Endozoicomonas sp. GU-1: one gene and its partner. The protein of the gene in region 1 purifies or fractionates together with the protein of each later gene. This does not show direct contact. Links are inferred from orthologs where the notes say so. Each region holds a gene or a part of one and is shown in the gene's direction. Other genes may lie near its edges.

The links.
Region 2: the proteins of O3276_RS24660 (region 1) and O3276_RS20425 purify together in Escherichia coli (affinity purification with mass spectrometry, with the first as the bait; 2 studies listed by BioGRID). This does not show direct contact. The link is inferred for Endozoicomonas sp. GU-1 from one-to-one orthologs.

Annotation. Positions count from the first base shown.
Region 1 is NZ_CP114771.1:5,864,879-5,881,056, reverse strand. Bases 7,342-10,236 are described here. They hold O3276_RS24660 (thioredoxin fold domain-containing protein), read left to right. Parts: upstream 7,342-8,343; coding sequence 8,344-9,129; downstream 9,130-10,236. Other genes in these bases: O3276_RS24650 (hypothetical protein), read left to right, coding at 10,058-10,216; O3276_RS24655 (SDR family NAD(P)-dependent oxidoreductase), read right to left, coding at 9,190-9,900; xerD (site-specific tyrosine recombinase XerD), read left to right, coding at 7,342-8,160. Outside these bases: O3276_RS24675 (ankyrin repeat domain-containing protein), read left to right, coding at 1-2,553; O3276_RS24670 (ankyrin repeat domain-containing protein), read left to right, coding at 3,206-6,958; more of xerD, read left to right, coding at 7,252-7,341; O3276_RS24645 (ankyrin repeat domain-containing protein), read left to right, coding at 10,432-13,941; O3276_RS24640 (ankyrin repeat domain-containing protein), read left to right, coding at 14,258-16,178. UniProt on the Escherichia coli protein: Acts as a disulfide isomerase, interacting with incorrectly folded proteins to correct non-native disulfide bonds.
Region 2 is NZ_CP114771.1:4,893,039-4,909,296, forward strand. Bases 77-3,051 are described here. They hold O3276_RS20425 (FKBP-type peptidyl-prolyl cis-trans isomerase), read left to right. Parts: upstream 77-1,308; coding sequence 1,309-1,794; downstream 1,795-3,051. Other genes in these bases: O3276_RS20415 (hypothetical protein), read left to right, coding at 77-617; O3276_RS20420 (DNA-3-methyladenine glycosylase I), read right to left, coding at 584-1,165; O3276_RS20430 (hypothetical protein), read right to left, coding at 1,879-2,115; O3276_RS20435 (CD0519/CD1768 family membrane protein), read right to left, coding at 2,370-3,051. Also shown: more of O3276_RS20415, read left to right, coding at 1-76; more of O3276_RS20435, read right to left, coding at 3,052-3,551; O3276_RS20440 (peptide chain release factor 3), read right to left, coding at 3,739-5,331; O3276_RS20445 (hypothetical protein), read right to left, coding at 5,541-6,464; O3276_RS20450 (ABC transporter permease), read right to left, coding at 6,707-7,864; O3276_RS20455 (ATP-binding cassette domain-containing protein), read right to left, coding at 7,858-8,559; O3276_RS20460 (ZrgA family zinc uptake protein), read right to left, coding at 8,590-9,171; O3276_RS20465 (putative ATP-dependent zinc protease), read right to left, coding at 9,168-9,719; O3276_RS20470 (phosphohexomutase domain-containing protein), read left to right, coding at 9,933-11,300; UTP--glucose-1-phosphate uridylyltransferase GalU, read left to right, coding at 11,368-12,192; O3276_RS20480 (ankyrin repeat domain-containing protein), read right to left, coding at 12,316-14,997; O3276_RS20485 (ankyrin repeat domain-containing protein), read right to left, coding at 15,019-16,258. UniProt on the Escherichia coli protein: Folding helper with both chaperone and peptidyl-prolyl cis-trans isomerase (PPIase) activities. Chaperone activity prevents aggregation of unfolded or partially folded proteins and promotes their correct folding.

The DNA of each region.
Region 1 (16,178 bases):
CTGCCAACGTATGATCAGCTGTTCCCCTTGTTTCGAGGTCATGAGACAAACATGGTCATGCCCCGACCAGAAGAAGACGAGATTAACGAAAATCCTTTCCCGGACTACCTTGAAGGGGCATGTGCATTGCCACCCATCACTGCCAAGCCATTAAATCCGGATGAATTCAATAATATATTCTTTCATGCCTGTCTGAGTGATGATTTAGAGATAATTGTACAGCTGTTCCAGGCTGCTGATCCCAAGTCAATGAATAATTTTCTGACGCATCCGGACAACCCAACAATATCAGTTCATCCCCTGCATCTGGCTGCCGAACGTAATCAGACGAGAGTGTTAAAATTTCTCTGCCAAAATCCATATATTGATGTAAATGCTTGCGGGCCTGAAAAAAATACCGCTCTCCACTTTGCCATCAGAAATCACCAGGGGGCAGCCGTACACTTTCTCTGTCAACAACAAAACATTGATGTAAATGTGGAAAACAGCCTCGGTTCCACACCGATTATTTTAGCCTGTGAAAAAAACTCAGATCATCGTATTTTACAAACATTATTGGAAAAAAAGCCGTACCTGGGCCCGAACAAAAATGGTGAAACTGCACTTTCCCATAGCGTTAACAACAACAATCTGAAAACCACTGAAATATTAATATATAACGGCGCGGCACCTGTTGACACGATGCATAGTGATGGAAAGGACAGCATATTTTACCTTTCTTTCACAAATGCCTCCGATCAGATTAGTATTTTGTTATTGAGTTGTTTGACAGACATAAATCAAAAAATATCCAAAGCCGAGGCCCGTGTGCTGCATCTTGCTGCTTTAACAGGCAAAGATGACATCATTACTTACCTGATAGATAGGCGCAAAGCCTCTAAATCCTTGACCAATAAATACGGTTCCATGGCAGTTCATTATGCAGCGCATGCCAATAACGCAACAACATTGCGCAGATTAATCGATCATGGATGCACCCTGTTTGTAGGAAAAGGAAAAATAGAAAAAGACTTCTGGAAAAAGAAAATAATTAATGGTCGTCATACCCAAAAAATAGACTTTACCAGGGCAAATAAATCAAACGGAGAAGAATTATTTTATAAGGGTGGCACACCTTTGGAAATTTTTGAAGGTGATAAAGTACAGATGATAAACTATGAGGAGAAACATGGAATTAAAAACAAAGGAAAAGATACAAAAGCAACAACAATATTCCAGAAATTAGTACAAAAATTACAATTACTGCCTACAGAAAAACCTGAAACAACAACCGAAGTTGTTGCTTCCACAGACACTACACCAAGTGCGCTACCTGCACCTGAACAGCCTATACCGGGCACGGATCATTCTGGCTTTGCCAACACACATAGAAGTGGTGATGAAACAAACAGGAATCCTGAAAATATCGATCCGGACGACGTCTGCGGGGCATCAGCACTAGCAACTATAACGCAGGCACCACTTAGCCGTGACGATTTCAATATAACGTACTATGATGCGTGCGTGGCAGGTGATTTAGACACTATCAAACGCCTGAAACAAACTCAGCCCCAATTAATGATTGACTCTCTGAGAGATCCACATGATCCAGATGTATTAATTCATCCCTTGCTTCTGGCTGCCTTAAATAATCAGTGGGCAGTGTTAGAATTGCTTTGTAAGCTGGACGGTATTCATATTAACGCTCGCATGAGAAATGGTGATACCGCTCTTAGTCTGGCTGTTCGCATGAACAACCAGGACGCCATACTTTTTCTCTGCCAACAACCTGGCATTGATGTCAATGTGTCAGATTCCAAACGTAATACCCCTATTACTACTGCATGTGAGTTAAATTTGAACGATCAGGTTATAGATGCATTATTATCGAATCTGAAGCCGGGCCGGATTAGTTACGCACAAACCGCACTTTATTCCAGTGTTAAAAACAATAATATTAACACTACTGAAAAATTATTGAATGCTGGAGCCGTCTCGGACATACGTTGTAAATACGCAACACATTCTTTGCTTTATTTTTCTTTCACACATGCCAACGATGATATCAGTAAATTGTTATTGAAAAATATGTCCAACATAAATAAAACAATATCTGTTAATGGTACCTGCGCGCTTCATTTGATATGTTATCTGGGCAAACATACACTTATCTCGTACCTGATAAATGATCTTGGTGCGGCAAAATTCATAGAGACTAATCTACGTGCCAGGCCTGTCCATTATGCAGCGCACAAAAACAATCAAGAAACACTGATTGAATTAATCAAACACGGATGCACCTTGAAGGAAGGTCGGGGAAAAATAGAAGATGAGTTCTGGCCACAGAGCCAGGGAGCAATGTGCGCTGGGGGGAAATACATACCTCCAATAATAAATTATAAGAAATACAATAAATCAAATGGGGAGGATTTACACAGCCGTGGTGGTACACCTTCAGAATTTTATGGGAAAGGTATAAATGAGTTAAAAGATTTTGAGGTATCGCTGAATATAAACATAAAGGATGAAAAGAAGAAGGATCGAAAAAGAATGGAAGAAAAAAACATAATATAAAACAGGAAAAATAAGAAAAGCGTTAAAACACCGCACGACTGCATGGGTGCTGCTTAGGGTGGACATTAGGCTTATCCCTCCATTTTCAATGGCTTTTGAATGGAACCACGAAGGACACAAAGAGCACGAAGGAAATAAAATCTCTTCTTTGTGTTCTTCGTGTCCTTCGTGGTTCCATCTTTAACTGTGCAAAGAGAACTGATACTATCTACACTATCGTGCAATATTGGATCTATTGATCGCCATGCCACCCCCTGCTGCCGATATTGCCAGAATCATCGACAGCCAGTCTTGATGTATGGGGGAGCCCACCTGGCAGGTTCTCCTGGCACAAAGTGAAAAGCTGGCATAAAATCATTTTCGATGATTGCATTCAGCCCCCTTTTATGGTTTCTGCTAATTTTCCAATGCTCGTTTCCATAACCAATACCCTGAATCAACTGATATAAAATAGATTTAATTTGTGCATTCTCAAAAGCCCGTAAATCCCGGATATGGTGCATAATTAGCGCGCCTGTATTACGCCAACATGTTATGATTTTTTAATAAGATGCAATCACTCTTTATTGGGACTAAATAGTCACATTGAATAATCAAGAGCAAGGCACAAATGATACCAAAATATCACCCTGTTTTATTCCAGAGGCCATTATTGTCCGAAAGCACTGAAAACCTGGATGAGAAAATAACTGATTACGTTGCTTTCCCTAATGGTGATTTTAGAACACTGGCAGAAATTAAAATGGATCAACCTGTCAGCTACATCAAAATGAAAACCCAGTTTCTGACTGACATTGGCAAGCTAAAGCATTTGACACAGCGTTTAATCAGCAATGAATTTGATGATCAAATTGATACCTTTCACACAAAGATTGCAGAGGACCTGAAAAGTGATGATAAAAAACCTCACAGCCTGATATCGTTCAAGGATACACGCTATTATCTCCATAAAATAATTACTCGAACTGAGCGGTTTCTTGAGCTGGAAGCGAAAAATCCTGATGATGCTGATAAATTATCTTTAAATAGAGACAGTTTTTGCACTTTGTTTCATGAGATTCTTTCAGGGATAGACTATTGTCTTGGGGGCAATGGTACCCGCCTTCAAAGTGGATTTACCAGCATCGAGAACTCCCGTGACCCGCAAAAGGTTCTGTTGCAGATTCGACACGGGTTACTGGATTATGGCATTAAATTATTTCTGATAAATGAGCGTGCCAATGATAAGGATATATTTCGATTAGGGAATGAAGTACACACGCACAGTGAACTTTACAATTTAGTCTGTAAACAGTTTGGTTTGGAACCCCTTAAAGATTTTGGTCACAATGTCAATCTCAATGATAAGATAGAAATGATTAATCGACTTGAACTTATCCTGCCATCCCTGATGCCGGAGTTCGACATACTTAATAAACTGACAGATGTATTTTACCAGGACTTAGTATCCTCTTTAAAAAAGCGAAATAAAGAACACTGGCTAACCCGTCCTGTTTTTATCTCAGAATTGAAGGATGAAATTATTGATGGAATTAAAGAGGATTTTATAACCCCAATAAATCTTCGGTTCAAAACCAATAATAAAAACAGGCTCGGCCTATGGACAATCATCAAATCCTGCAGTGATGGGAGCTATGAATTTTCAGAGAGTCGGGAGCGATTTCAGGTATGGTTAATCGATAATTATTTAAATCATACTCCTGCCGCGAACGTACTCACTATGGTTGGTAAGAAAAATAAAGCACATTCTTCCCGGTTTTTTTCGAAGAAAAATAGAGATAACACACCACTTTTCTACATTGGCTCGAAGGATAATCTCTATTTTTGGGTTTTTAAATCAGAAACTCCTCTTATACAGTATGCCAACTGCAACCTGGAATGGAATAACCATCAAACACTGACTCTGAGTCATTTAACAACAGCTGATTTTTATAGCTTACCAAATGAAGTACGTTTCAATCTTTTTCAATTTGCTTTGAACAACTCCAATAAATCAAGTGATTTTTTTGAGTTTTTCTTTAATAAAATTGCAGCTGAAAAATGGGACAAAATGGTTGAATCTGCCCCTGAAATAAAGGAGATCATGTTCGAAAAATTTACTAAAATCATGAACGACGATAAAGCGGTCCTCCGGGGGTTAACCGATTATTTACCACACCTGCCCAAGGAATCCCTTAAAGAGTATGCCAGTAATTTCTTCACCGACTTATTACATCGGGCATTTAAACTGCAACAAGTTGGTGTCATTGACTTTTTACTAACACATGGTTTGCACAATAGTTCAACCAGGTTTATTAAAGCTGAATTCCAGAAAGTCTTGTTTTCAACATTACAGTCTGACTCAGAAAAATTTAAAATACTCTGCAAACATCCTGTTATTGACTTCAACTCAAAAAATGAACAAGGTCAAACGCTGTTAATGATAGCGGCAAAATATGGCAAAACAGAGCAGCTAAAACTATTTCTGGCAAAGAAAGGAAGTAAAGTGAATGTGCAGGACATGAATGGCTATACCGCACTCTCTCTGGCTGCAGCAAATGGGCAAATGGAGTGTCTGACGTTACTTCTGACCCGTGACGATATCAAACTGAATCTGGAGTCCAATGACGGTTGGACCGCATTAAAGCTCGCTGCAAAACACGGGCGAACTGACTGTCTGAAGATGCTTCTGAAACAGCAAAAAATTAATGTAGACCTGCGTTTCAAGAATAGCTGGACGCCATTAATGGCGGCAGCAAGATGCGGTCATGGGGACTGTGTAAAGGCATTGCTTGACCATGATGCGTCGTCGATCAATGAACAAAACAGGGAGGGTTATACGGCGTTGATGCTGGCGGTAATTAAAGGGGATGAACGTTGTGTCTCGTTATTATTCCAACTATCCGATAGTGGCATCAATACAACCAACACAAACGATAACACTGCATGGGTTCATCTGCGTAATATTTTTGGGGTAACGCTCGCAATGCTGGCGGCAAAATATGGCAATATTTATTGCCTGAAAGCAATTCTGGAGAAAAAAATCATTGATGTGGACGAGGTAGAAAATAACGGCAAAACTGCACTCATGCTGGCTGCGGCATTTGGGCAAACGGAGTGCCTGGAATTACTTCTGGCACAGGAAGGAATTGACGTTAACAAGCAGAAAAACAACCTCAAGACTGCTCTCATCATGGCGGCAAAACGTGGGCGAACGAAGTGCCTGAAAATACTTCTGGCACACCAAAAAATTGATGTGAATTGTCGGGCCAGACATGGTGTTACTGCACTCATGCTGGCTGCACAACTCGGGCATACCCAGAGCCTGATAGCACTTTTGAAACATAAAGACATCAAAGTGAATGCGCGGGACATCAGAGGCTGGACCGCATTAATGTACGCAGCAAGAAACGGGAAAACGGACTGTTTGCTGGCGCTTTTGAAAAAACAGGGAATTGACGCAAACCTGCCTGACATTAATGGCTGGACGCCATTAATGTCGGCAGCAAGAAATGGTCATGGGGACTGGGTTGAGGCGTTGCTTGTACATGACCCTTCGTCGATCAATGCCCGAAACAAAGATGGCGCTACGGCTTTGATGATGGCAGCAGATGGTGGGGATGAACGTTGTGCCATGTTATTACTCAAACAACCGAATATAGACATCAACACAACAGATAAATACGGTAAAACCGCATGGCAGTGTGCGCAGTCCAATAATGTAGCAGAGTGTCAACCATGGCAACAATTTCAACGGATCCTGGATGCAGTAATCAGTGGTAATTTGACATCACTGACTGAACTGCTGAATTTTGCCGGAGCATTGATCCATGTTCGTAATAAACAAGGGTTAACACTGGCAATGGTGGCCGCAAAAAATGGCCAGATTGATTGCCTCAAAGCAATTCTGGCGATGAACGTCATTAACGTGAACGAGAGGGATAAAACGGGCACAACTGCACTCATGCATGCTGCAGAATATGGGCAAACGAATTGTCTGGAAGAGCTTCTGAGAGAGGAAAAAATTGATCCGAATGCCCAGTCCAATACCGGTTGGACCGCATTAATGCACGCAGCAAGGAACGGGAAAACGGACTGTTTGCTGGCGCTTTTGAAAAAACAGGGAATTGACGCAAACTTGCCAGACATTGATGGCTGGACGCCATTAATGTCGGCAGCAAGATACGGTCATGGGGACTGTGTTGAGGCATTGCTTGTACATGACCCTTCGTCAATCAATACACAAAAGAATCACGGCTACACGGCTTTGATGCTGGCAGTATTTGCAGGCGAATCAGGTTGTATCAGGTGTTTACTTTCACATCCTGACATCAAAATTGATAGTAAAGTACTGGACCTGGCTAAACAGAAAAATGATTCGGAAAGTTATCAGCTAATGGTTAATCATAAGCCTGAATCCAGTTGAGTCTGTCTATGAAGATTTTGAGGCATCGCTGAATATAAACATGAAGGAAGAAGGACCAAAAAAGTATGGAAGAAAATCATAATATAAAACAGGAAAAATAAGACAAGCGTTAAAACGCCGCACGACTGCATAGATGCTGGATCAGTTGCCGGGAGTGACCGGTCATCTGGTCAGGCAATACGTTTTCATTTGATTAACTGATTATGACGGCAACACAAAACTCCCGGGAGGCTCTATACAAAGAGAACTGATATTATCTACACTATCGTACGATATTGGATCTATTGATTGCCATGCCAACCCCCGCTTCTCTGGAAATACAGGCATTTTTACAACACCTCTGGCTTGAACGAGGGCTCAGCAAAAATACCCGTGAAGCTTACCAACGGGACCTGCTGCTCTTCTCTGAGTGGCTGCAAAAGCACACACAAAACGTCGGCAAGCTATTACTCTCAGCCAGCGAGGAGGACCTTCGCCGGTTTCTGGGCTGGCGTTATGAGCAGGGTTATCACCCACGATCAACTGCCCGGCAAATCTCCAGCCTGAGAGCCTTCTACCGTTACCTGCTGCAATCTGAACAGATCACCACTGACATTACGGCCAATATTGACATGCCCCGCCAGGGCAAGGCATTGCCAAAAACATTGTCAGAAGAAGAGGTAGAGTCACTGCTCAGCAGCCCGGATACCGATACCGCCATTGGTCTTCGTGATCGTGCCATGCTTGAGATCCTCTATGCCTGCGGCCTGAGAATCTCAGAACTGGTCAACCTGAAGATGGACAATATTAATCTCAGACAGGGAGTGCTCCGCATTATCGGTAAAGGCCGGAAGGAACGGCTGGTCCCCATGGGCCAGAATGCCATTGCATGGCTGCAGCAATATATACGACAGGCAAGAGGTGATCTGCTGAACCAGTATGACAGCCGAACCCTGTTTCCGGGTCGTCAGGGGCGTCCAATGACCCGGCAGGCCTTCTGGCATCGGATCAAGCGCTACAATACGATTGCTGGTATCACCACCGACGTTTCTCCCCATGTCCTTCGACATGCTTTTGCCACCCACCTTCTAAACCATGGTGCAGATCTTCGAGTGGTCCAGCTGCTGCTTGGCCATAGCGATCTGTCCACCACCCAGATCTATACCCATATTGCCAACCACAGGCTGTCAGAACTGCTCCGTGAACATCATCCCAGGGGGTAATCTGGCCGTCTGTTCACTATTTTTTAGAACTCTCCACCCGATAACCGTGTCCAGGCGATACAACAGGAAGAAATAACGCTAGACTATCTTGTTTTAACCAGCGCTTCTCTCCAATGCTGGAACGGCTTGCCGATAGCCCCTGAGATGTCCGGGCTTATCTTGTGAATCTATAAAGGAATCAGTATGTCTAAATTCTCTGCGCTTCTGTTAACGGCCATGATGACCACAAGCGCTGGCTGGTCTGTGGCCGTCCATGCAGAGGCTTCCGGCAAGGACAGTGCCGTTCAGGGCCCCGAGACCCTGATTGAACGTCAGCTGAAAAAACTTGATGCCGCCGTTCCCATTGAGTCGATCACCAAAAGCCCGATGCCCGGCATCTACAAAGTGATGCTCAAAGGTGGCTTTGTGATCTACAGCAGCGAAAGCGGGCAGTATTTTATTAAAGGCGATCTGTTGGAAGTTCGCGGTAACCAGCTGGTTAACCTGACGGAAGAGGTGAAAAGCCAGCAAAACGCCAGGCTGCTGAAAGCCCTGAACAAAGAAGATATGGTGATTTTTGCACCGACAGGTGAAACCAAAGGTGTTGTGTATGCCTTCACGGATGTCGACTGTGGCTACTGCCGCAAACTGCACCGGGAAGTCGACCAGCTGAATGCGCTGGGTATTGAACTGCGCTATCTTGCCTTCCCCCGGGGTGGCCAGCAATCGCCAGTGCATGGCAAGATGACCGATGCCTGGTGTTCAGTAGACCGCAAACAGGCATTAACCGACCTGAAAACCGGCAAGTCCATCAGTGCAGAAATTCAAGGTGATAAGGCAGCGTGCAGTTCTGTCATTGATAACCACTACAACCTGGGTGTCCAGATGGGCATTAACGGCACTCCGGCCATGGTGTTGGAAAATGGTCAGGTTATTCCGGGCTATCGCCCTGCTGCCGATATTGCCAGAATCATCAACAGTCAGTCTTGATGTTTAGGGGAGCCTGTCTGGCAGGGTCTTTTGGCACAAACTGAACCCCTGCTTTGGCCATTACAGATAGATCATTTTCTTTGTCATTCCACCATCAACCACGATATTGGCACCGTTGATGAAGTCATTCTCTTCATGGGTCAGAAACAGACAGGTATTAACAATATCCCGTGGCTTACCCACTCTCCCCGATGGATGCTGACGGTGATCCTGCCCGGTCAGCTGATCATAATCTTCAGTTTGAATCCAGCCAGGACTGATGGCATTCACGGTAATGAACGTTTGTGCCAGCGATATGGCCAGCGTATTGGTCAGCGACACCAGGCCGCCTTTGGACGCGCCATAGGCCTCCCAGCCGGGTTCATTCTGGTGCCAGCGGGTAGACGCAATATTGATAATACGACCGTACTGCTTATCGCTATGGTGCCTGATAAACTCTCTGGCACAGTTAAAGCTGCCGCTCAGATTAACATCAATCACCCTGGAAAACTCGGCAGCAGTAAGTTCAGTCACCGGCTTATTAAACTGGCTTATGGCACCATTATTAATCAGGATATGTGCAGTGCCATATTGGCGAACAATGTTGTCAAAGGCTGCTTCAATCATCTCCGGTTTTCCCAGGTCAACGCTGTAGAAAGCCATATCACCCGTTGCCGGTTGATGCAGGTCGAAGCCAACCACAGTAGCCCCCTGCTCCCTGTAAGCCCTGGCAAGGGCATTGCCAATACCCTGACTGGCACCTGTGACAATAACGACTTTATCTGAGTACATACCGTGAGACATCCGTTATAAGTAGTTAAGAAAATGAAATCATATTTTCTGGCCAACTACTTAGATAGCTGAAAAGCTGGCATAAAATCATTTTCCAATGATAGCATTCAGCCCCCTTTTATGGTGCCTACTTATTTTCCAATGCACGTTTCCATTAATGAGCACCTTAAAAACTCTGGCCTGCGCGAAACTGCTCACAGATGTTGATCAGCAAAAGCAGCAACTGAGCACGGAGTCCATGATTGAAAAGGCATTACTGGTCACTTACTCACCGGTCACCGAACCCCGCGAGCGTGGAAATAATTCTATTAAATGATAACTCATTGAAAAAATCACTTATGATTTAGAGTGACTAAAATTTGTATATCCTCAAAAACCCGTACATCTTGAATATGCTTCATAATCAGTGTACCTGAATCACAAAAATTATGTTACGATTTTGTTTCATACCAGGCATGACTTTTTGACAAGATACAATTACGCTTTGTCAGGACTGAACTGTTACATTAAATAATCAATAGGAAACAACAAATGATATCAACGTATCACCCTATTTTATTTCGGAGGCCATTAATCTCAGAAAGTACTGAAAACCTGAATAAAGAAGCAACTGATTACGTTACCTTCCCTGCTGGAGATTTTAGAAAGCTGGAAGATGTTAAAATAAATGAACCTGTCATATACCTCGAAATGAAAACTCAGTTTATGGGTGACATTATCAATCTGAAGGCTTTGACACAGCGTATAATCAGCAATGAATTTGATGAGAAAATTGATACCTTTCACACAAAGATTTCAAATGATCTGAATGATGATGATAAAAAACCTGACAGCCTAGTATCATTCAAGGATACTCGTTATTATCTCCATAATATCATTCATCGAACTGAACGATTTCTTGAGCTGGAAGCAGAAAATCCTGATGATGCTGATAAATTGTCTTTCAACAGAGACAGCTTTTGCACTTTATTTTATGAGTTTCTCGAAGGGATAGACAATTGCCTTGGGGGCAATGGTGCCCGCATTCAAAGTGCATTTACCAGCATCGAGAACTCCCGCGACCCACAAAAGGTGCTATTGCAGATTCGACACGGGTTACTGGATTATTGCATCAAATCATTTCTAATAAAAGAGCGTGCCGGTAATGAGAATGCATTTTTAATAGGGGATGAAGTACACACGCACAGTGTACTTTACAATTTATTCTGTAATCGGTTTGATTTGCCCCCCCTTAAAGATTATGGTCACAATGTAAAGATCGATGATTTGACAGATATGATTGGACGACTTGAACTTATCCTGCCATCCCTGATGCCAGAGTTCAAAATACTCAATAAACTGACAGATGTGTTTTACCAGGACTTATTATCCTCTTTAAAAAAGCGAAATAAAGAAGACTGGCTAACCCGTCCTGTTCTCAGCTCAGAATTTAAGCATGAAATCACTGATGGAATTAAAGAGGATTTTATAACCCCAATAAATCTCAGGTTCAAAACCAGTGATAAAAGCGGGCTTAGCCTGGGTACAATCATCAAAACCTGCGATAATGGGAGCCATGAATTTTCAAAGAGTCGGGAGCGATTTCAGGTATGGTTAATCGATAATTATTTGAATCATACTCCTAGTGCGAACGTACTCACTATGATTGGCAAGAAAAATGACGAAGTTTCTTCCCGGTTTTTTTCGAAGAAACGTAAAGATACAGTTACAGATACAGATGAAGCACCATCTTCCTACATTGGCTCGAAGGATAATCTTTATTTTTGGGTCTTTAAATCAGAGACTCCTCTCATACAGAATGCCAACTGCAGCCTGGATTGGGATAACCATCAAACATTGACTCTGAGTCATTTAAAAACAGTTGATTTTGATAAATTACCCAATGAAGCACGTTTCAATCTTTTTCAATATGCTTTGAACAACGCCAACAAACCAAGTGATTTTTTTGAGTTTTTCCTTGATAAAACTGTATCGGAAAAATGGAACAAAACGGTTAAATCTGACCCTCAAATAAAGGAGATTATGTTAGAAAAAATCATTAATACCCTGAACGATGATGCAGCAGGGTCAACCGGCTTTTTACCGAATCTGCCTGCGAGATCTCTTAGAAAGTATGCCAATACTTTCTTCACCGACTTATTACACCGGGCATTTAAACTGAAACAGGCTGGCATCATTAACTTTTTACTAAAACATGGTTTACACAAGAGTTCAACCAGGTTTATTACGACTGAATTCAAGAAATTCTTGTTTTCAGCGGTACAGTCTGACTCAGAAAAATTTAAAACACTCTGTAAACACCCTGTTATTGACTTCAACTCAAAAAATAAAAAAGGTCAAACGCTGTTAATGATAGCTGCAAAATATGGAAAAACAGAGCACCTGAGGCTACTTCTGGCAAAGAAAGGAATTAAAGTGAACTTGCAGGACAAGATTGGCGATACCGCACTTATTCTGGCTGCAGAAAATGGGCGATTGGAGTGCCTGACAGCACTTCTGACAGAGCAAACAATTAATGTAGGCCTGCGTAACAAGAAGCACTGGACGCCATTATTGGTGGCAGCAAGATACGGCCATGGGGACTGCGTAGAGAAATTGTTTGACCATGGTGCGTCGTCGATCGATGAAAAAAACAAGGCAGGCTATACATCGTTGATGCTGGCGGTCATTGGAGGGAATGAACGCTGCGTCTCGTTTTTATTCCAGAAATTCGATAGCGGCAGCAATACAACCAATAAAAAAGATAACACTGCATGGGTTCATCTGCGTAATGGATTTGGGAAAACGCTGGTAATGCTGGCCGCAAAACATGGCAATATTTATTGCCTGAAAGCAATTCTGGAGAAAAAAATCATTGACGTGAACGAGGCAGATAATGACGGCAAAACTGCACTCATGCTTGCTGTAGAAAATGGGCAAACGGAGTGCCTGGAACTACTTCTGGAACAGGAAGGAATTGACGTTAACAAGCGGAACAATAAATACGAGTCGGCTCTCATCATGGCTGCAAAAAATGGGGACGAGGAGTCCCTGAAACTACTGCTGGCACACGAAAGTATTGATGTGAATGGTTATGCCAATTGGGGTGTTACTGCACTCATGCTGGCTGCACAAAACGGGCATACGGGCAGCCTGAAATTACTTTTGAAACATAAAAACATCAAACCGAATGAGTGGAGCATGACCGGTTATACCGCATTAATGTACGCAGCAACAAACGGTAATACGGACTGTTTGCTGGCGCTTCTGAAAATACCGGAAATTGACGCAAACCTGACTGACAGTCGTGGCTGGACGGCATTAATGCTGGCAGCAAAAAACGGTCATGGAGACTGTGTGGAGGCGTTGCTTCTGCATGATCCTTCGTCGATCAATGCACAACAAAAGGGATTCTATACGGCTTTGATGCTGGCAGCAGAAGGAAAGGATGAACGTTGTGCCACGTTATTACTCAAACAACCCAATATAGACATCAATGCAAGAAGTTTTTACTTTAAAACCGCATTGCAGATTGCGGAGGACAATAATTTAGCAGAGCGTCAACCATGGCAAAAATTTCAACAGATCCTGAATGCAACAAGCAGTGGTAATTTGACATTACTGACTGAACTGCTGAATTTTGCCAAAGCATTGATCCATGTTCGTAATACAAAAGGGTTAACACTGGCAATGGTGGCCGTAAAAAATGGCCAGATTGATTGCCTCAAAGCAATTCTGGCAATGAAAGTCCTTAAGGTGGACGAGAGGGATAATAATGGCAAAACTGCACTCATGCATGCTGCAGAAAAAGGGCAAACGCAGTGTCTGGAAGAGCTTCTGACACAGAAGGAAATCGACCCGAATGCGCAATCGAATGCAGGTCGGACGGCAATATTCTACGCAGCAAGTAATGGGCGATTGGACTGTCTGAAGGTGCTTCTGAAACACCCGGGAATTAAATCAGACCTGCCTGAAAATGATTCGGAAATTTCTCAGCTAATCGTTAATCATAAGCCAAATCCAAATGAGTCTGTCCTTCATCAGCAGGTCGATGTCCAATAATAAATAAGTAGATGACTAAGGAGCTGTCCTGAAATAACTTCGATATTTCTACAGACGCCACCCGCTACCCGCCGCCCGCTTCCCGAAAAGCTGGAACCACTTGTGCTTTGCGGGCAGCGGGTGGCAGGAAACGGGCGGCGGTATTTTCCCGGACTCAATAAAATTATGAAGTTATTCCGGGACAATTCCTTGATGAAATCCTATTTTCTGACACATCAGGGCTCCCCCCCCCGACTTCGGGTAACAAGCCGGAACTTATTTCCATGGTGATTGTTCTAAGCAATCTGACACCAATCAGGACAGATGACAAGTTACCATGCAACCACTTAATGCCGATGGTTACCCAGCCTTGCTACAAGCTGGTGCTGCTGGAACCTCAGGAACTTCGGATAAGGTAGACGACACCGCTTCACCCACATATGTAAAACAGATTCCCCGTAGCTCTGGCTCCGACGATCCGGGCGTATTCGGCAGCACCGGGTTACAGCCCCCCCATGATCATAATCGCTCTGTGAACGTGCAACCCGCAGTCAAGACGGACGGACTGACTGCAGGAACCGCTGACAGCAGTGATGCAGTCGTACACTGCACCGGCGCTACCAGCAGGGTTCCGCTGAATTGTGCAGTTGAGTGCGGGGATATCAAGATGGTGGCATGGCTGCTGCAAAATGGCACCGAGGTTGATGGCCGCAACGAAGGCTTGCGGAAGCAGCGTAAAGCCCGCAGATTCCCCGGCAGAGAGGGGTTCACCCCATTAACCCGGGCCGCCATGCATGGGTCAGTGGACATTGCGAGGTTACTGCTGAAGTCCGGGGCAGATGTTGACCACTGGGATGCCAAAGGCATGACACCACTGGCCACGGCTGCAGCCCGGGGTAACATTGAACTTATGCAGCTGTTGCTTGATTACCAGGCGGATATTAACGGCAATACCACAGGCTGGCGGACTCCCCTGACCCAGGCTGCCAGAATGGGGCAGGTCAAGGCGATAAGTCTGTTGCTGGCCCATGGGGCGGATATTAACAGCTTTGCCCGCAGAGGCGTAACGCCTCTGACTCAGGCTACCAAGAATGGCCATATCGAAAGCGTTCGACTGTTGCTGACTATGGGAGCCGACGCTGATAGTAATGATTCTGTATGGTGGCCGCCACTGTGCAGGGCAGCGAGCAAGGGAGATATTGAGATTGCCCGGCTACTGGTGAGTCATGGAGCCAACGTTAATTGTTTTTACGGCGGCTATTACAGGTCGGGTGCCCTTAGCGCAGCTGTCTGTTATAGCCATGTCGAGGTGGTGGAGCTGTTGCTGAAACATGGCGCACAGTGGCAAGGCCCGGCAAACGAGAGTGGTCTTCTTAGAATAGCTGTTGATAATGGTGACATCGAAACCGTAAAATTGTTGTTGAAGTATAATGCGGATAATGTTAACGGCAGTAGATTCAGTATCTATTCACCACTGCGAGGGGCAATCAATCGGGGATATATTGAGTTAGCCAAACTTCTGTTACAAGCCGGTGCTGATCCTGATTGCAATGCCCCAAGTAGTGGCCTTCTCCCCAGCCTTCTGGCCACAGCGGCTGATTTCGGACAAATTGAACTGGTTAAACTGCTGTTGCAATCCGGTGCCGATGCTCACAGCCTTACCTGCGGGGAACTTACGCCCTTAACGCTGGCGGCGTCGGCAGGGCATGACCAGGTCGTGCAGTTATTGTTGCTGCATCAGGCGGACGTTCATAGTCGTGCCAAGGGTAATGGTGCCCCCTTGACGCGGGCGGCAGCGGCAGGACATTACAAGGTGGTGCAGTTATTGTTGCAACATAAGGCGGATGTCCATAGTCATACCTCTGGTGATTGGACTCCTTTGACTCAGGCGGCGGATGCAGGACATGACCAGGTGGTGGAATTATTGTTGCAGCATAAGGCGGATGCTAATAGTCATTCCTCTGCCCGTGGTACTCCTTTATATCGGGCGGCTTATGCAGGACATGGCAAGGTGGTGGAATTATTGTTGCAGCATAAGGCGGATGCTAATAGTCATTCCTCTGCCCTTGGTACTCCTTTATATCAGGCGGCTTATGCAGGACATGACAAGGTGGTGGAATTATTGTTGCAGCATAAGGCGGATGTTCATGGTCATACCTCTGGTTATTTCACTCCTTTGACGAGGGCGGCTTTTGCAGGAAATTACCGGTTGGTGCTGTTGTTGTTGCGGCATAATGCGGATGTTCATAGTCATGGAG
Region 2 (16,258 bases), 980 kb from region 1 along the record:
GGCAGTTCCCTGGCGTATTTCCGGACATAAAACAGAGCCTGATGTTTTTGGCGGCAATGCCTGCTCTTGCGGGCGCATACCCTTTGAGTGGCAGACCGGCATACCCTGATGGATCGCCAGGCGGCAGCACGACCTACAGTAGAGGGCCAAACGCAGGTGCCTCATATACTCCATCCTTCACATCTTCAACGACACACCTGAACACGACTTCTGAACCTGCCTCTTCGATCAACTATCTTGATATGCCGCTTGCCCTGGGTTCATTTGTCGTTCTGGGGGGAGGGTTGTACGGTTTTGTTTATTGCGCTCACCTCCGTGAAATCTATAAGCGAATCAAGTATGACTACCCTGAAGCATCATGCTGCCAGGTTATTAAAGCAGTGTTTAAATACCCAAATTATAATCACACAGATAACTATCCCTTACCGAGTCATGTTATTCGACGGCCAGCTCCCCCCGCTCAAGCAGCCCCTGTGCCAGCAGAGCCAACTACTCGTGAACAGGGGACACAAACAGCCCGCGATCAGGGAACACAAACGGAACCCGTGATTGATGAACCAGCACCACAAGGGCAACCACCAACCTATGCAGAAGCAATAACTTTTTCGGTTAGATAAGATGGGCAACTGACCAGGTGATCGTTCACCAGACCCATTGCCTGCATATAGGCATAGCAGATCGTACTGCCAACAAAACTGAAACCGCGTTTTTTCAGATCGTCACTCATCCGGTCTGAAATATCGGTGGTGGCTGGCACGTCATTCATGGATTGTCGCCGGTTGATGATGGGCTGATGGTTTACAAACGACCACAGATACTGGCTGAAGCTGCCAAATTCCTCCTGCACCCGAATGAACGCCCTGGCATTGTTAATGGCGCTCCGGATTTTCAGCCGGTTGCGGATAATGCCTTCATCCTGCATCAGCTTTTCAACATCCTGGTCTGTCATTCTGGCCACTTGTTGAACGTCAAATTGATGAAATGCTGTCCGATAGCCTTCTCGGCGCTTCAGGATGGTGATCCAGCTCAGACCTGCCTGGGCACCTTCAAGAATCAGGAATTCAAAGAGTTTCTGGTCGTTATGACAGGGAACCCCCCACTCTTTGTCATGGTATTGGGTATAGAGTTCATCGCCATGGCACCAGCTGCATCGAGCATCGTTCAAGATAAAAAAACTCCTTTTGTCAGGTGCTTGCCAACAGGGTTAGTTTGCTAATTAAATCAGATAGCGCATTTATTTGCAGTTTTCTGGCTACCAGTAACAATGGCAGTTAAGATAGTTGTTTACTTTATTAAGGGCATAAACAGATGAAGATAGCCAAAGAAAAAGTGGCTCTGTTCCATTACACTCTGAAAAATGATGCGGGAGAAGTTCTCGACAGTTCGGAAGGCGAGTCGCCCATGGCTTATCTTCACGGTGAGCAAAATATTGTCGAAGGGCTGGAAAATGCCCTGGAAGGCAAGCAGGCGGGGGACAAGTTTGATGTGGTGGTTGAGCCTGCTGAAGGCTACGGCGAGTACGACGAAAGTCTGGTGCAGCCGGTACCGAAAGAGCAGTTTGGTGACCATCCTGTAGAGGTGGGTAACCAGTTCCATGCCGATACCGCCATTGGCCCACGTATTGTCACCGTGGTAGCTATTGATGATGAAGAGAACCAGGTGGTGATCGACGCTAACCATTCCCTGGCGGGTGAGAATCTGCACTTTAGCGTTGAAGTGGTTGAAGTTCGAGAAGCCACCAAGGAAGAGCTGGACCACGGTCATGTGCATGGGCCTGGCGGACATGTTCACTGAGACCATCCAAACCCACAGTGTGAAGCGTTGAGCAGAACGTTGATCCTATAAAGAAGCCGGATACCTCCGGCTTCTTTATGGCAATTATATCGTGATATATACCGCATGGCGGGTTTTATGGTGAGTGAGAAGCTGAATATTGCTAAGCACGCCACTTTCCACCATGGAGCGAAATGCCAGGGCTGTTCTCATTTTCTGCAGATCATCCTGATGTTCCCACAGGCCAAGTTCCTCCATCAGCACCCGGATCTTGAAGGTTTTTCCCTTATGCATGGTATCGATTACCTGTTGTAACGGTGCTAAAAGAAGGTTCAGGCGCATACATCTCTCCTTACCAATTCAGTATTCCGGGCTGCTCAGCCCAGTTTCTTAAAAGCTGTGGATCTTATAAACTTTCTGTTTATATCTGTAGAGTCTTAAATATGGCTCCGGAAATGATTTTTGACCGTTAGACCTTGGTTTGAGTCACTTGATCACGATTTGGAGGGGGATGTTATTGCGGATACTGTTTTTGCCAGTCCCAGGCGAAAAAACAAATAATCAACTCATCCGATGAGTTGATTATTTGTCGGCTGTTAGCCAATAAAAGGACTGAGCAGCAGGTAAAGATAACGGGCAGCGATACCGGCACAGATACCACCAATCGTATGAGCCAGAATGGCTTTTGAGGTGAGCTGTCGAAAGCCAAGAGAATCGAGCATGGCCGTATGGGTACTCAGGTAACCACTCCAGCACATCCCCATCGCTGTAAACACGGCAATATCACTGCCACCAATAATGCCCTGGCTGATAAAGTTTGGTACCAGCGACATGGCGGCACCAACCGCACCCAGCGAGGTAATGGGGAAGGCAACCAGTTCGGCATGATCAAAGCCAAACAGCAGCTCAAACAGCCAGGTAACATGGCTGGCCAGTTTGGGCAGCAGGGCCACTCCCTCAAACGCTCCACCGGTGTAGCCGGTTACTGGTGCGCCAAAGGTCAGCACCATAACAAACGTACTGATGATTAATACTCCGGGAATAATCGCTACCCCCATTTTGACGCCACCTTTACCGCCATCTAGCAGAGCGTTGAGGAATCTCAACCAGACCGGATCTGTGGAGCTGTGGTCATCCAGAAGTTCACTGTGAGTATCTTTAATGCTTAGCTCATGCAGCCGGGAATCATTTCGGATAAGGCGCTGCATCAGCCGTGTGGATATGATGGCTCCAACAAGGGCACCGCCCAGGCCAATCATGGCCGGCAGGAAATAGGTAGCGCCGGTCTCATTATTCTGCAGGGTTGCCATAAAGGTGATGACAATAAGTCCCATACCAAAAGAGGTACCGAAATTGGTCAGTGAGATGATTTCGGGAACCTTAAAGGAGTGGTTGAAACGCCTGTCTTTTGCCAGGCCAATGATGGCGGGGTTATCTGAGAAAAAGGTCATCATGGCCGCCATGGCAGCACGGCCTGGGAGATTGAACACAGGTCTCATTAATGGCACCAGCAGCCGTTCGATCAGGGAAATGACATGGAACTCCATCAGCAGACGACCTGCGGCACCGGTTAATACAGTGATTCCCATCAGGAACAGTACGGTATTTAACAACAGCTGGTGCGCGGTGTTGAAGAGGGTGTTGAACATGTGGGTAACACCCATGGTCTGGCCAAGGTAGCCAAACAAAAGCCCTGCCAGAAGGAGAAGGACTAGCGGCTCTACGATTTGACGTACACCCGTTGAGGTTTCCGATTTGGTCGAGACTGCATCACTCATAGAAATACCAGAAAGAAAGGAACCTTCAGATTAGACAATATTTTTTGGTCCCGCAGTATCGGTATTAGTCAGAAAAGGAATAAATGCAGGCGAGATAAATTATTGATTTGAACGATGGAACTAATCACAGTGACAGGCAGTCCAACCTGTTTGCCTGTCACTTTATATCCGGGGTTATCGGTTGCGATCAATGTTCCCGGGTCGTGCGGAAAGTCACATCCGGGTAGCGCTCTTCCGCCAGGGAAAGGTTGACCCGGGTGGGTGCCAGATAGGTCAGATGGCCACCGCCATCCATGGCCAGGTTATCAGCGCACTTGCGCTTGAACTCTTCCAGCTTTTTCTGGTCACTGCAGTCAATCCAGCGCGCGGTGTTGACGTTAACCGGCTCATAGATCGCTTCAACTTTGTATTCATCTTTCAGTCGGCGCATGACCACATCAAACTGCAGTACACCTACTGCCCCCAGGATCAGGTCATTATTGTTCACTGGCATGAATAGCTGGGTAGCACCTTCTTCCGAGAGCTGTTGCAGCCCTTTTTGCAATTGCTTGAGCTTTAATGGGTCTTTCAGGCGGACACGGCGGAACAGCTCGGGCGCAAAGTGAGGGATGCCCATAAACTTCAGCATTTCACCCTGGGTAAAGGTGTCACCAATCTGGATAGTCCCGTGGTTGTGCAGACCGATGATATCACCGGAGGTCGCTTCATCCACATGGGAACGGTCGCCCGCCAGGAACGTCACGGCATCGGCAATTTTTACATCCTTGCCGATACGAACATGTTTCATTTTCATATTCCGCGTGTATTTGCCGGAACAGATTCTCAGAAAGGCAATGCGGTCACGGTGTTTGGGGTCCATATTGGCCTGGATTTTAAAGACGAACCCTGAGAAGTTCTCTTCATTGGCGACCACCGTGCGTTCATTGGTTTCCCGGGGCATGGGGGAGGGAGCCCACTTGACAAAATCATCCAGCATTTCCCGAACGCCGAAGTTGGCCAGTGCGGTACCAAAGAAGACCGGAGTCATCCGACCGGCAAGATACTCTTCCAGATCAAACTCATGGCTGGCACCTTTCACCAGCTCAATTTCCTCCATCAACTCTTCATGGAGATCACCCAGCAGGGTTCTGGCTTCTGCTGACTCCAGACCTTTGATCCGGATATCTTCCGGAACCACACTGGCCTGACCGGGTTTGAACACATGAATGGTATCGGTATAGAGGTTATAAACCCCTTTGAACTGTTTACCCATGCCGATAGGCCAGGTGATAGGTGCACACTGGATTTTCAGGATATCTTCAATTTCATCCAGTACTTCAATCTGGTCACGGACTTCACGGTCCATTTTATTAACGAAGGTAAATATTGGTGTGTCCCGCAGGCGGCAGACTTCCATCAGTTTGATGGTGCGATCTTCGACACCTTTGGCACCATCGATGACCATTAGGCAGCTGTCAACAGCGGTCAGTGTCCGGTAGGTGTCCTCGGAGAAATCTTCGTGTCCGGGCGTATCCAGAAGGTTTACGGTACGGCCGTCATAGGGAAACTGCATCACCGAGGTGGTGATGGAGATACCACGCTCCTGTTCCATCTTCATCCAGTCAGAGGTGGCCATTCGCCCGCTCTTGCGGCCTTTTACCGTACCGGCAAGCTGAATGGCACCGCCGAGCAGCAGGAGCTTTTCGGTAATCGTGGTTTTACCGGCATCGGGGTGGGAGATGATAGCAAAAGTGCGTCTGGCTTCAACTTCCCGGAGAAGTGGTGACGTTGATGGAGGCATGAGCGGGTTCCAAATTGTGTACGTATCTCTGTACACAGGTGCCTACCGTAAAGAAGGGATGTGTACAAAATAAGAAAATAAGCAAAATTTGGGTGAATTATCCAAATCGGGGGGATGACTGCAAGTAGGCTGATGTTCAGTCCGGTGATTCTGTGGTTTAAAAAACGAAGACCGGACTTTCAACTCGCTGAATTGGCAAGAGATGGTAATTAATCGTGAGGTGTCACCGGGCCGGAGGGCTTGAAATCAATCATTATCCGGGCTGGCTGATGATACCAGTTGGAAAAATTGAACCATGCCGGATAATCGGTTCTGGTGGCCAGTTGATACTTCTGCTGGTTTTGAGTCCTGTGGACAACCCGTGGCAAAATGGTTCCAGCTTTCATGCCGTTGGTGACTTCACGTTGCACATTCACCGTTACCTGTTCAGTGGCTTCGCCTGAAACGTCATCAAAGTGGGTGAAGGTTACGTCAACGTCTACAGGGTAATCGACAATACCCCACCAGTTCTCCTGGTCAACGAGAAGAAAGCGGCCTTGATTCATTTCCTGCCGGTCGAACATTTTCTGTTCTCTGGCGTTGATCATGGCGTCTTCGTTGAAGGCTAAATCTGAGTACCGTATTGCTCCACCATGTGCGACTTTATAATCCGTAATTTTCCAGGGTGAGTCTTCCGGGAGTTCAATCGATGTCAGGCCGGCAGCGCCCAGATAGGGCGAGGTTGCATGGACCACTGAGTAGACGGTTGCTGCGGCAACAGCAACGACTGTCAGCACCACCGCGACCCCAACCAGCCCGTCTGACACCCGATCACTGAAGGAAGAATCGTTGTCAATGGTATAGCCTCCCCAGAAAAACGGGCCATCCCACCATCCCAGGTGTGAATGATGATGGGTGTGTTCAATATGTATATAGTCGGGGTTCCCTGAACGGGTAGGGTAGTAATAACGATTGAGCTTAAGCTGAAACAACGCCATATGCCGGTAGTCAACCGGCAGAGAGTAGCTGCTATAGCTTTGCCCGGGAAATCCGTTATGGCTACTGGCATAATCAAGCTGCGGATAAATGATAAAAATGGTCAGAACCAGAAGTAAGGCTATGTTGGGTAGCCTGTTGACAACTTGCGCGGGCATTCTTGCACTCCGGGTGGAAGTTTCTCCGCTGATCAATTCGGAATGAAATCTTCCAACGTGTTTGGTAACTACTGTGATTAACTCCATTAGATCCGGGTTGTATGGAAAAGTTCCCTTTATTGCCTTCCCAGCTTAGCGTTATTAACCGGGTTATGAGCTTGATTTGTTGTTTTGCCCGGCAATTTTTCGTGTTCAATCCGGGTTAATAACCAAGAATCAAAAAAATACGTTTTTAAATCACCTTAATTCATTAACCATGTTATCAGGAAAAAATCGGCGGTAGGGGCTGACAGCATTTCACTGGCTATGAAACCCAGGGCAAGAGCACCGGAGATAATTAACAGAGGCTCAAGCAGGGCCATGACACTGATGCAGGTCTGGCTCATTCCCAGTGTCTGATAAAGCTGAATTTCCTGTCTTCGTTCCTGAAGGTTGCGGGTCAATGCATAAAAAAGGGTCAGCAGGCACAACCCGAGCGTGACAAACGAGATGAATATCATGCTGACCGCTGCCCTGTTCAGATAACTATAAAGTAGCTCCAGTTCTCTGGCTGGTATCGCGGCGGTTATCGCCAGGCCTTGTTCTGTGGCCGATTGAGTCAGGCTTTTTTCCAGCGCCAGAAGGGCCATACGGTCCCGCAGTTTGATATCGATAAAAGAGATATCATCAGGGCTTGACCAGCTCGGCGTATTGCCTTTTGCGTAGGATTTTCTTGCGGTTATCAAACCTTCAATCGGGATATAAATACTGTCATCCTGATGGGTATTCTGCCGTGACAAAACACCGGCGATGGTAAATAGCTCGTTGTATTCTTGTTCTGGCCCTGGTTCGCTGCCATCGGCAATGGTGATCTGATCGTTGATTTGGTAACCAAGGGTATTGGCGATGTTTATCCCGATATAAGCGGCCATCGGGTGAGTTGCTGGCGGTAATGTTTCTGGGCTGATCGGCCGTTGCTGTTTTCTCTGCGGGTGTTTTGCAGGGTTGGTTGAATGTCGAGTCAATCGTGCTATCCCTTCGGCGCTGGTACCAATAACGGTGATTCCCCGATGGGTTTCGCCATAGGCATAAGGAATGGCGTATTCAATCTCCGGGTGGCTTATCAGTTTATTCAGCAGGCTCAGGCGCATTTGTGGTGGTGCTGAGCCCACATGGAATAGCGAGAACAGAACCAGGGGCATGGCCGGTGTTTCTTTACTGATGATCAGGTCGCTTTCCAGTGAATAGCGATCAATACTTTCAATCATTTGTTGCTTGATACCTTGAAACAGAAACACAAGGTAAAAACCAAAGGCCAGAACCAGCAGCATGGCCAGCGTGTTTTTTTTCCGATAGTTCATGCTCTTCATGGCATGCTGAAAGGTCAGTAATGCAGTACTGAGCCAGTGGATGTTTACCATAGCCTGGCCACCTGTTGTGAATGGTTGATGTCTGACATATCAATACAGCGGTCAAATCCCGGGTAAGGGGTATGGTCAACACAGATCAATGTCTGTGCATGTTCTCTGGTGCTTTTCAGCAGCATGTCATACAGGGTTGTTCGCGCCTGCGGGTCCAGTGCTGATGCGGCTTCATCGGCCAGAATCAGCGGGGGGGAACCGATCAGTGCCCGGGCAATAGCCACCCGTTGTTGCTGACCAATGCTCAGCATGCCGGTGCTTTGGCGCAGGAGCTCGGGGTTCTCCATGTTGAGTGCGGCCATCAGCTGGTAGGCCTCATAATTCGCCGTGGTTTTCCGGTCTGCCAGCCGCTGCTGGCGCCACCTGGATAAACGACAGGGTAGTAAAATATTTTCCAGTGGATTCAGATAGGGAACCAATGTTGGCTGCTGAAAGATGTAGCCTATCTGTCCGGCTCGAAATATCTCCCGCCCGGATCTGGACAGGCTGTCAATCTGCTGCCCAAGTATGTCAATTCGGCCACTGTCCGGCAGGATTAACCCGGTCAGCAGTTGCAGCAGCGTGGTCTTGCCAGAGCCGTTCAACCCGGTAATCTGCAGGCGTTCGCCGTTCTCTACCGTAAACAGTGGTATCGACAGGCAGTTTTGCTTTCCTCTGCTTAATTCAAGCTTTTCTACGGTAACTGCCTGACTCATACATGGCCCTCTTGCAAAGCACAGCTTTTTTTAATCGTTAAAAAAGTCCGGAAGGAAATCACTCTTTGCTGGTTGCAACTGCACCTCCTGCTGTTTCTGACTCAGCCGCTGTTTACTTTGCCAGTTGTCACTGACCAGCCAGACGCTGGTGTGCTTTAAGTCAGGTATTGCTGCAAAAGCCAGGAGTGTGAAATGAGACAGGTTTTCCGGGTGCTGACATTCGTATTCGAGGTAGCCGTTGACTTCACTGAGCTGTGCTGCCAGCGATTCCGCCCTGAGATCAGGGTTGTCTACCGGCTCAACAAGAAACTGCTTTTGCGTTTGCCGACACTGTGCATCGTCTGGAAGGGTAACCAGAGGGGTGAACTCTTGCAGAGACCGGGCCAGGGCACCGGGCGGAAGTGTTGTGATCGTGTTCGCCGCCTCCGGGGAGATAGAGAGGAACAGGTTAAGGGTATCCTGTTGCAGGTTAACATCCAGCAGCATGGATGCCGGTTCATAAGCCCGATGGATATTTTGCCCAATGGAGCGGTCTTTCCCATGGCTTGACGTTATCACGACGGTCAGGCCCAGTATAAGCCAGGCAGTTACTGCTTTGTGGTGAATGTTCATGGGCAGTGTTCCTGAAGGTATCGCTTTCCAGCATCAATCAGTCCGGTATCGTTGAGAAAGTTGCGACCAATCAATAACTGTTGGGGAAAATTGCTGCGACTGATTAAGGACATTTCTACAATCCGCGTAATCCGGCCCACTTTTACGGTGTTTCGGACAACCGCTCGCTCACTGGGTGCACCTTTATGGGTGATTATTCTGGCTACCCGGCTGACCGGTTGATGCATGGGGGTTTTCTGGCGGCTTTCCCGGTGAACGAAATCGTAGTAAACCCAGCGATAGCCATTTCTCTTAATATGCATGCGGATATTACGGGCATCCAGGGCCGTGGTTGTCGCACCACTGTCAACCAGTGATGCGACCTTATGTTGATTTATATTGACCAGGGTGGCGTTTTCCAGATAGCCAAACAGCGGTCGCCCGTTAGCGGTGCAGGGTTGGCTGGCTACCGGGGTGGACAGCGACAAACCTGAAAAGAAGATCACGGTAATGAACCATAACAGCCGTCCTGATGGCTGCGTGGATGGGGATTTGATGGTCCTGTTCATAGCTCTGATACCGCTTTACTCTGTTCAGCATTTATCTGAAAGCTATCGGCTATTCAGGTGACGATTTGATGGGTGGCTTTCTCCACAAAGGCTTTGTGATTGATGTATTGCCTTGTCGTTTAACATGCCGGTATTTTTTTATCCGACACAGTTTGTCTATTTGAGGGAATTCATAGTTAAATACAGACTTTTAATTTCCGTTGCGACTGAGAAATGACCAAGCTTCCCTGCTTCAAGGCATACGATATCCGTGGCCGCCTGCCGGATGAACTCAATGAAGATATTGCTTACCGCATAGGGCGGGCCTATGGCGAGCACCTTAAACCGAAGGATGTCGTTGTTGGTGGTGATAGCCGCCTGACCAGTGAAGCCCTGAAACACTCATTGTCTGAAGGCCTGCGTGATGCCGGGGTCAATGTGCTGGATATTGGCCTGTCCGGTACCGAAGAGATCTATTTTGCCACATTCCATCTGGGGGTTGATGGCGGTGTTCAGGTGACGGCCAGTCACAACCCCATTGACTACAACGGTATGAAACTGGTGCAGGCCGGTGCGCAACCCATCAGTGGCGATAACGGCTTGCGGGAGATTCAGCAACTGACAGAGGAGAACCGGTTTGGGGAGCCTGCGGCACAACGGGGCGGCTACCAGAAGATCTCTGTTCTGGATGATTATATCAGCCACGTTCTGGGGTATATCCAGGCTGACAGTCTTAAGCCGATGAAGCTGGTGGTCAATGCCGGTAACGGTGCAGCAGGGCATGTGGTGGATGCTATCGAGGAGCGATTCCGGGCGGCCGGTGTGCCGGTAGAGTTTATCAAAGTCCTGCACGAGCCGGATGGTCACTTTCCCCAGGGTATTCCTAATCCATTACTGCCAGAGTGTCGTCAGACGACGGTAGACGCCGTTCTGGAACATCAGGCCGATATGGGCATCGCCTGGGATGGTGACTTCGATCGCTGCTTCCTGTTTGATGAGCAGGGACAGTTTATCGAGGGGTATTATATTGTCGGGTTATTGGGGGAGGCATTCCTGGCCCACAACCCTGCGGCAAAAATCATCCATGACCCTAGGCTGACCTGGAACACCATCGATCAGGTAAAAGCGGCGGGTGGTGAGCCGGTGCTGTGTAAAACCGGTCACGCCTTTATCAAGCAGCGGATGCGCCGGGAAGACGCGGTTTATGGCGGCGAGATGAGTGCCCATCATTATTTTCGCGACTTTGCCTATTGTGACTCCGGCATGATTCCCTGGCTGCTGGTCGCTGAGCTGATTTCCAGAAAGGGGCAGCCCTTGTCAGCGCTGGTCAGTGAACGGATCGCCATGTTCCCGTCGTCTGGCGAAATTAACAGCCAATTAACGGACCCTCAGGCCGCTATAGAGCGTGTGCTGGCACACTATCAGCAAGATGCGCTGGAAATTGATAACACCGATGGCATCTCCCTGGATATGGGGCAATGGCGCTTTAACCTGCGACTGTCCAATACCGAGCCGGTGATTCGTCTGAATGTAGAAAGTCGTGGCGATGAGGTGTTGATGCAGGAAAAAACTGCTGAGCTGCTGAAGCTGATTCGTGACTGATATTTTCAAGAGGTTGCTCATTAAGGAGCAGTCTCTTCTTTTGTGTTGGATAAATAAAGAGCCTTAAATGATCAAGAAATGCCTTTTTCCTGCAGCAGGCTATGGTACCCGGTTCCTGCCAGCCACCAAGTCCATGCCCAAAGAGATGATGCCCATCGTCAGCAAACCGCTGATTGAGTATGGTGTTGAAGAGGCACTGCAGGCCGGTATGTCGGATATCTGCATTGTCACCGGCCGGGGCAAACGCTCGCTGGAAGATCACTTTGATGTGAACTACGAGCTGGAACATCAGATTTCCGGTACGGACAAGGAAAGCCTGCTGTCCGATATTCGCAGTGTGATTGATCAGTGTACCTTCTCTTACACCCGTCAGCGTGAGATGAAGGGGCTTGGCCATGCGGTATTAACCGGACAGACGCTGATTGGTGACCAGCCATTCGGCATGGTGCTGGCGGATGATCTCTGCATCAATCTCGGAGGGCCCGGCGTTCTGGCCCAGATGGCGCAACTCTATAAGCAGTTTCGTTGCAGTATCGTTGCGGTGCAGGAAGTGCCGGAAGATGAAGTGCATAAATATGGGGTGATCGCTGGCCAGCACATTTCAGAAGATCTGATCCGGGTTGAGAATATGGTGGAAAAGCCCGCCCGAGAAGATGCGCCCAGTAATCTTGCTATCATTGGCCGCTATATTCTGACACCGGACATCTTTGACCTGATTCATGATACCCAGCCGGGTAAGGGTGGCGAGATTCAGATTACCGATGCTTTGATGGCTCAGGCGCAGCGAGGCTGTGTCATGGCTTATAAGTTCAAGGGTGAGCGTTTTGACTGTGGCAGTATTGAGGGCTTTATTGAGGCTACCAACTACTGTTATGACCATTTGTACCGTTAAAAAAAGGTTCGCTCCATCTGGTCAGCTGAATCTCGTCGCACTGGCAATTCCTGCCAGTGGGTGGATAGTGTGCCTGCCAGAATGGGGCGTCTACCGGTTTTTAATAGACCATAATGGCAAGGTTTAATAAAGTGAAATCAGCAGGCTTTCACACTCTGCATGGCCATTTTGGCGAGCGGCGTCCAGGGGCGTTAAGCCATCGCTACTTTTTATATTGATGTCAATGCCGGGCGCTTTAAGTAACGCTTTGATGGACTCTGCCTGGCCAAATTGGGCTGCACTGTGCAGGGGCGTGATACCCTTGAGTGTTTGCACATTGACGTCAATGCCTTTGGCGTTCAATAACAGTACGACACACTCTACATTGCCGGTTATGGCGGCCCAGTGCAGGGGCGTAAAGCCTGAAGACGGTGTCGCATTGACGTTAATGCTGCCGCAGGACAGTAATACTCTGATGCACTCTGTGAGTTCTTCTAGGACAGCAGAGTACAGGGGCGTAAAGCCATCGTAAGTCTCCATATTGACGTCAATCCCGTCGGCGGACAGTAATGCCTTGATGCACTCTGTGTCGCCTGCTCCGACAGCACAGTAAAGGGGCGTCGAACCATCTTCATCCTGCACATTGACGTCAATGCCATCGGCGGCCAATAACGCCCTGACACACAGCACGTAGCCTTCTGAGGCAGCACAGTGCAGGGGCGTCGAGCCATTTTCATCCTGTGCATTGACGTCAATGCCATCGGCGGTCAATAACGCCCTGACACACACTACGTGGCCTTCTAAGGCAGCACAGTGCAGGGGCGTCGAGCCATCTGCATCCTGTACATTGACGTCAATGCCATCGATGGCCAGTAACGCCCTGACGAACGCTGCGTGCCCGTTTTCGGCAGCGATGTGCAGGGGCGTCGAGCCATGGATATTTTTCTGGTGAACCTGAGGGTTGCCCGGTTGCAACAGGTATTCCAATCCAGGCAAATTACCGGAACTTGCAAAGCACGCCAGGGGGGTGTCCAGATCATCGTTCACGATACTGGTCAATTGATCACAATGACCGGTTAACAGAAGATTGGACAGGGTTTCGGTCTGCTTCAGAATAAGAGCCTGTTTGAACAGTCGCTGGCAATCATGGGGTGTCAGTAACTTTTTCATATCCTCGTGGGAAAAATCAGAGACCTGCCAGCTGGCCAGGCATGATGTGATTGACAACACATCTATTCCCTGTTGTTGAAGTCTCAATAAGACCGGCTTCAGCAGCGGTGTATCGATCAGCCAGTCCAGTACGCGTGGAGCAATGCTCGGAGTAATGCCGGGAGTAATGAACGTTGTAATAGGGGCAAAATGATCAACTACACATTGGTATAACGTTTCTTTAAAAGTGTTATCGTGTTTAATCAGCTTGTCACTGAGTTGGTTGGCAAGTGCCCTGGTCACCATTGCTGGTATTTTACCAAGCTGTTCGATGGTGGTTTGTTGCAGGAAAAACGAGGCAATATGCCGGGCCTTATCGGTTTGCTCCATTGCCTGGGTGAGCAGGGCATAAATGGTGGTTTCAGGCCAGGTTGAGAAGTCAATTGAGATTAAATGCGGCAATGTCAGCGATGTGTGATTATTCGCATTAAAAGTACACGCCAGCCCCGTCGGCAAGTACTGGTCATGATTAAACACCCAGAAGAAAAGCTGGTTGATGGTGCCGATATGCCAGGCCGAATCGACACCGGCAGGAATAGTGGCGAACACCTGGGCCGATGATTTACAGAAATGGCTGGCCACCCAGGCCAGTAACTTTTCCCGATACCGGCCAAGGTAAAAGTTGCCATCGCCAGTTTCTTCGATGACGGCCCTGAGATCAAGGGACTGTTCTCCGCTTGCTTGCAGTAAATGATTGACCGGTTTAAAGAGTGCGCTTTCAAGCGTCCCCGTTCTCTCTGAAGTCAGTTCAAAGGGGGCAATAACGTCGGTTTCCCATGTCTGTACGCCCAGTTTTTGCAGGGTTGCACTGAGCTGGTCAGACCACCCGGACGAGAGTTTACGCAGGATGGTACAGGCATTGACTGACAGTGGTGCAGCCGCAAGAAATCGCCGGGTAAGGTCATCACCCAGATGGGTCGGTGCCAGTGGGTCAACGAAATGGGGAAGCCCCAGAGGCTCGCAGAAAAGATTGTGCAAGCTGCGCTTCCAGTGAACCTCCACGCCTGATGGTATATCAACCAACCTCTCCCGTTGCAGCTCAAGCAGGAAAGACTGGACAAATTGATCAAACAGCTCACTCCTGACATTGAAGAGCTTCCCACCCAGCCCTCCCCGGGAGGCTTCCAAATTAAGAAAACTCTGGGTAAAGCGGCCATGAATACCGGGAGCGCACTCCTGAATGTCGCTCAGGCAGTCATGAAGTATCCCTGCGATGTAATTCTGGTTGTCAACATTTGGATCGTGTTGTTGATCCCTGAGCTGCATGACTAACTGTCGAATCTGGAAGCGTGTCTCACGATACAGGGCGAGCAGGCTGTTTTTAAGATGTTGATGCGGTGATGCCAGTTTCTCGTGAAAAATATCTATTGATGAATCGTATTGATGATTAACGTAGGGCTGTACCAGTTGTTTCATCTCCTTAATATCATTCAGGAAACGGGTTTTTATCTCAGGAAAGGCGGCATGGGTTTCCAGTTCCTCGTAACAATGAACCCCGGGTAATTCAATATATTCTGGCTGCTGGGCAACCGTTGCTATTGGTGGCTTTTCAGAAGCGATATCTGGTTGCCAGGGTTGGAAAAGTACTGAGTTAATTTCTGTATTTAACGAAAGCATGAATTTATCCAATGTCAGAATTTATTTTGGATAGCTATTAAGTCCTGGATCTGGAAAAGGGTTAATCAGCAGTCTTTCGCACTCTGCATGGCCTTCTTTGCGGGCGGCGTCCCGGGGCGTCCAGCCACGGTTGCTTTTTATACTGATATTAATGCCGGGAGCTTTAAGTAGCGCTTTGATGGACTCTGCATGGCCAAATTGGGCAGCGCAGTACAGGGGCGTGAAAAAACCCTTGCGTGTTTTCACATTGACGTCAATGCCTGTGGCGTTCAATAAAAGCGCGATGCACTCTACGTTGTCTTCTATGGCGGCCCAGTGCAGGGCCGTAAAGCCCCCAGGTAGTGCCATATTGACGTCAATGCCTTTGGCGTTCAATAACAGCATGACGCAGTCTGTATGGCCAGATCGGGCAGCGGAGCTCAGGGGCGTGAAGCCTTCGTCAGACATCACATTGACGTCAGTGCGGTCATCGGTCAATAACGCCGAGATGCACTCTGCCTTACCTGCCGCGGCAGCCGAGTTCAGGGGTATGCCTGCGTCAGACCTCTCATTGACGTCAATGTCGGCGGCGGTCAGTAATGCCATGATGCACTCTGGGAAGTCTTTTATAACAGCCAAGAACAGGGGCGTATTGCCACCGGCAGACTTAACACTGACGTCAATGCCGTCGGCGGACAGTAATTCCCTGATGCACTCTGCATGCCCTTCTGCGACAGCGCAGTGCAGGGGCGTAAAGCCATCGTCATTCTGCACATTGACGTCAATGCCGTCGGCGGTCAATAACGCCCTGACACACACTACGTAGCCTGAGGCAGCATAGTGCAGGGGTGTCAAGCCATCGTTATTTTTGACATTGATGTCAATGCCTGTGGTGTTCAACAACTCCGTGACACACACTACGTGGCCTTCTGAGGTAGCACAGTTCAGGGGTGTATAGCCATCTTCATTCTGCACATTGACGTCAATGCCGTCGATGGCCAGCAACGTCCTGACGAACGTTGCGTGCCCGTTTTCGGCAGCGATGTGCAGGGGCGTCGAGCCATGGATATTTTTCCGGTTAACCTGCGGCTTGCCTGATTTCAACAGGTATTCCAATGCAGGCAAATTACCGGAACTTGCAAAGCACGCCAGGGGGGTGTCCAGATCATCGTTCAAGAAGCTGGTCAATGGATCACAATGACCGGTTAACAGAAGATTGGACAGGGCTTCGGTCTGGCTCAGAATAAGGGCCTGTTTAAACAGTCGCTGGCAATCATGGGGT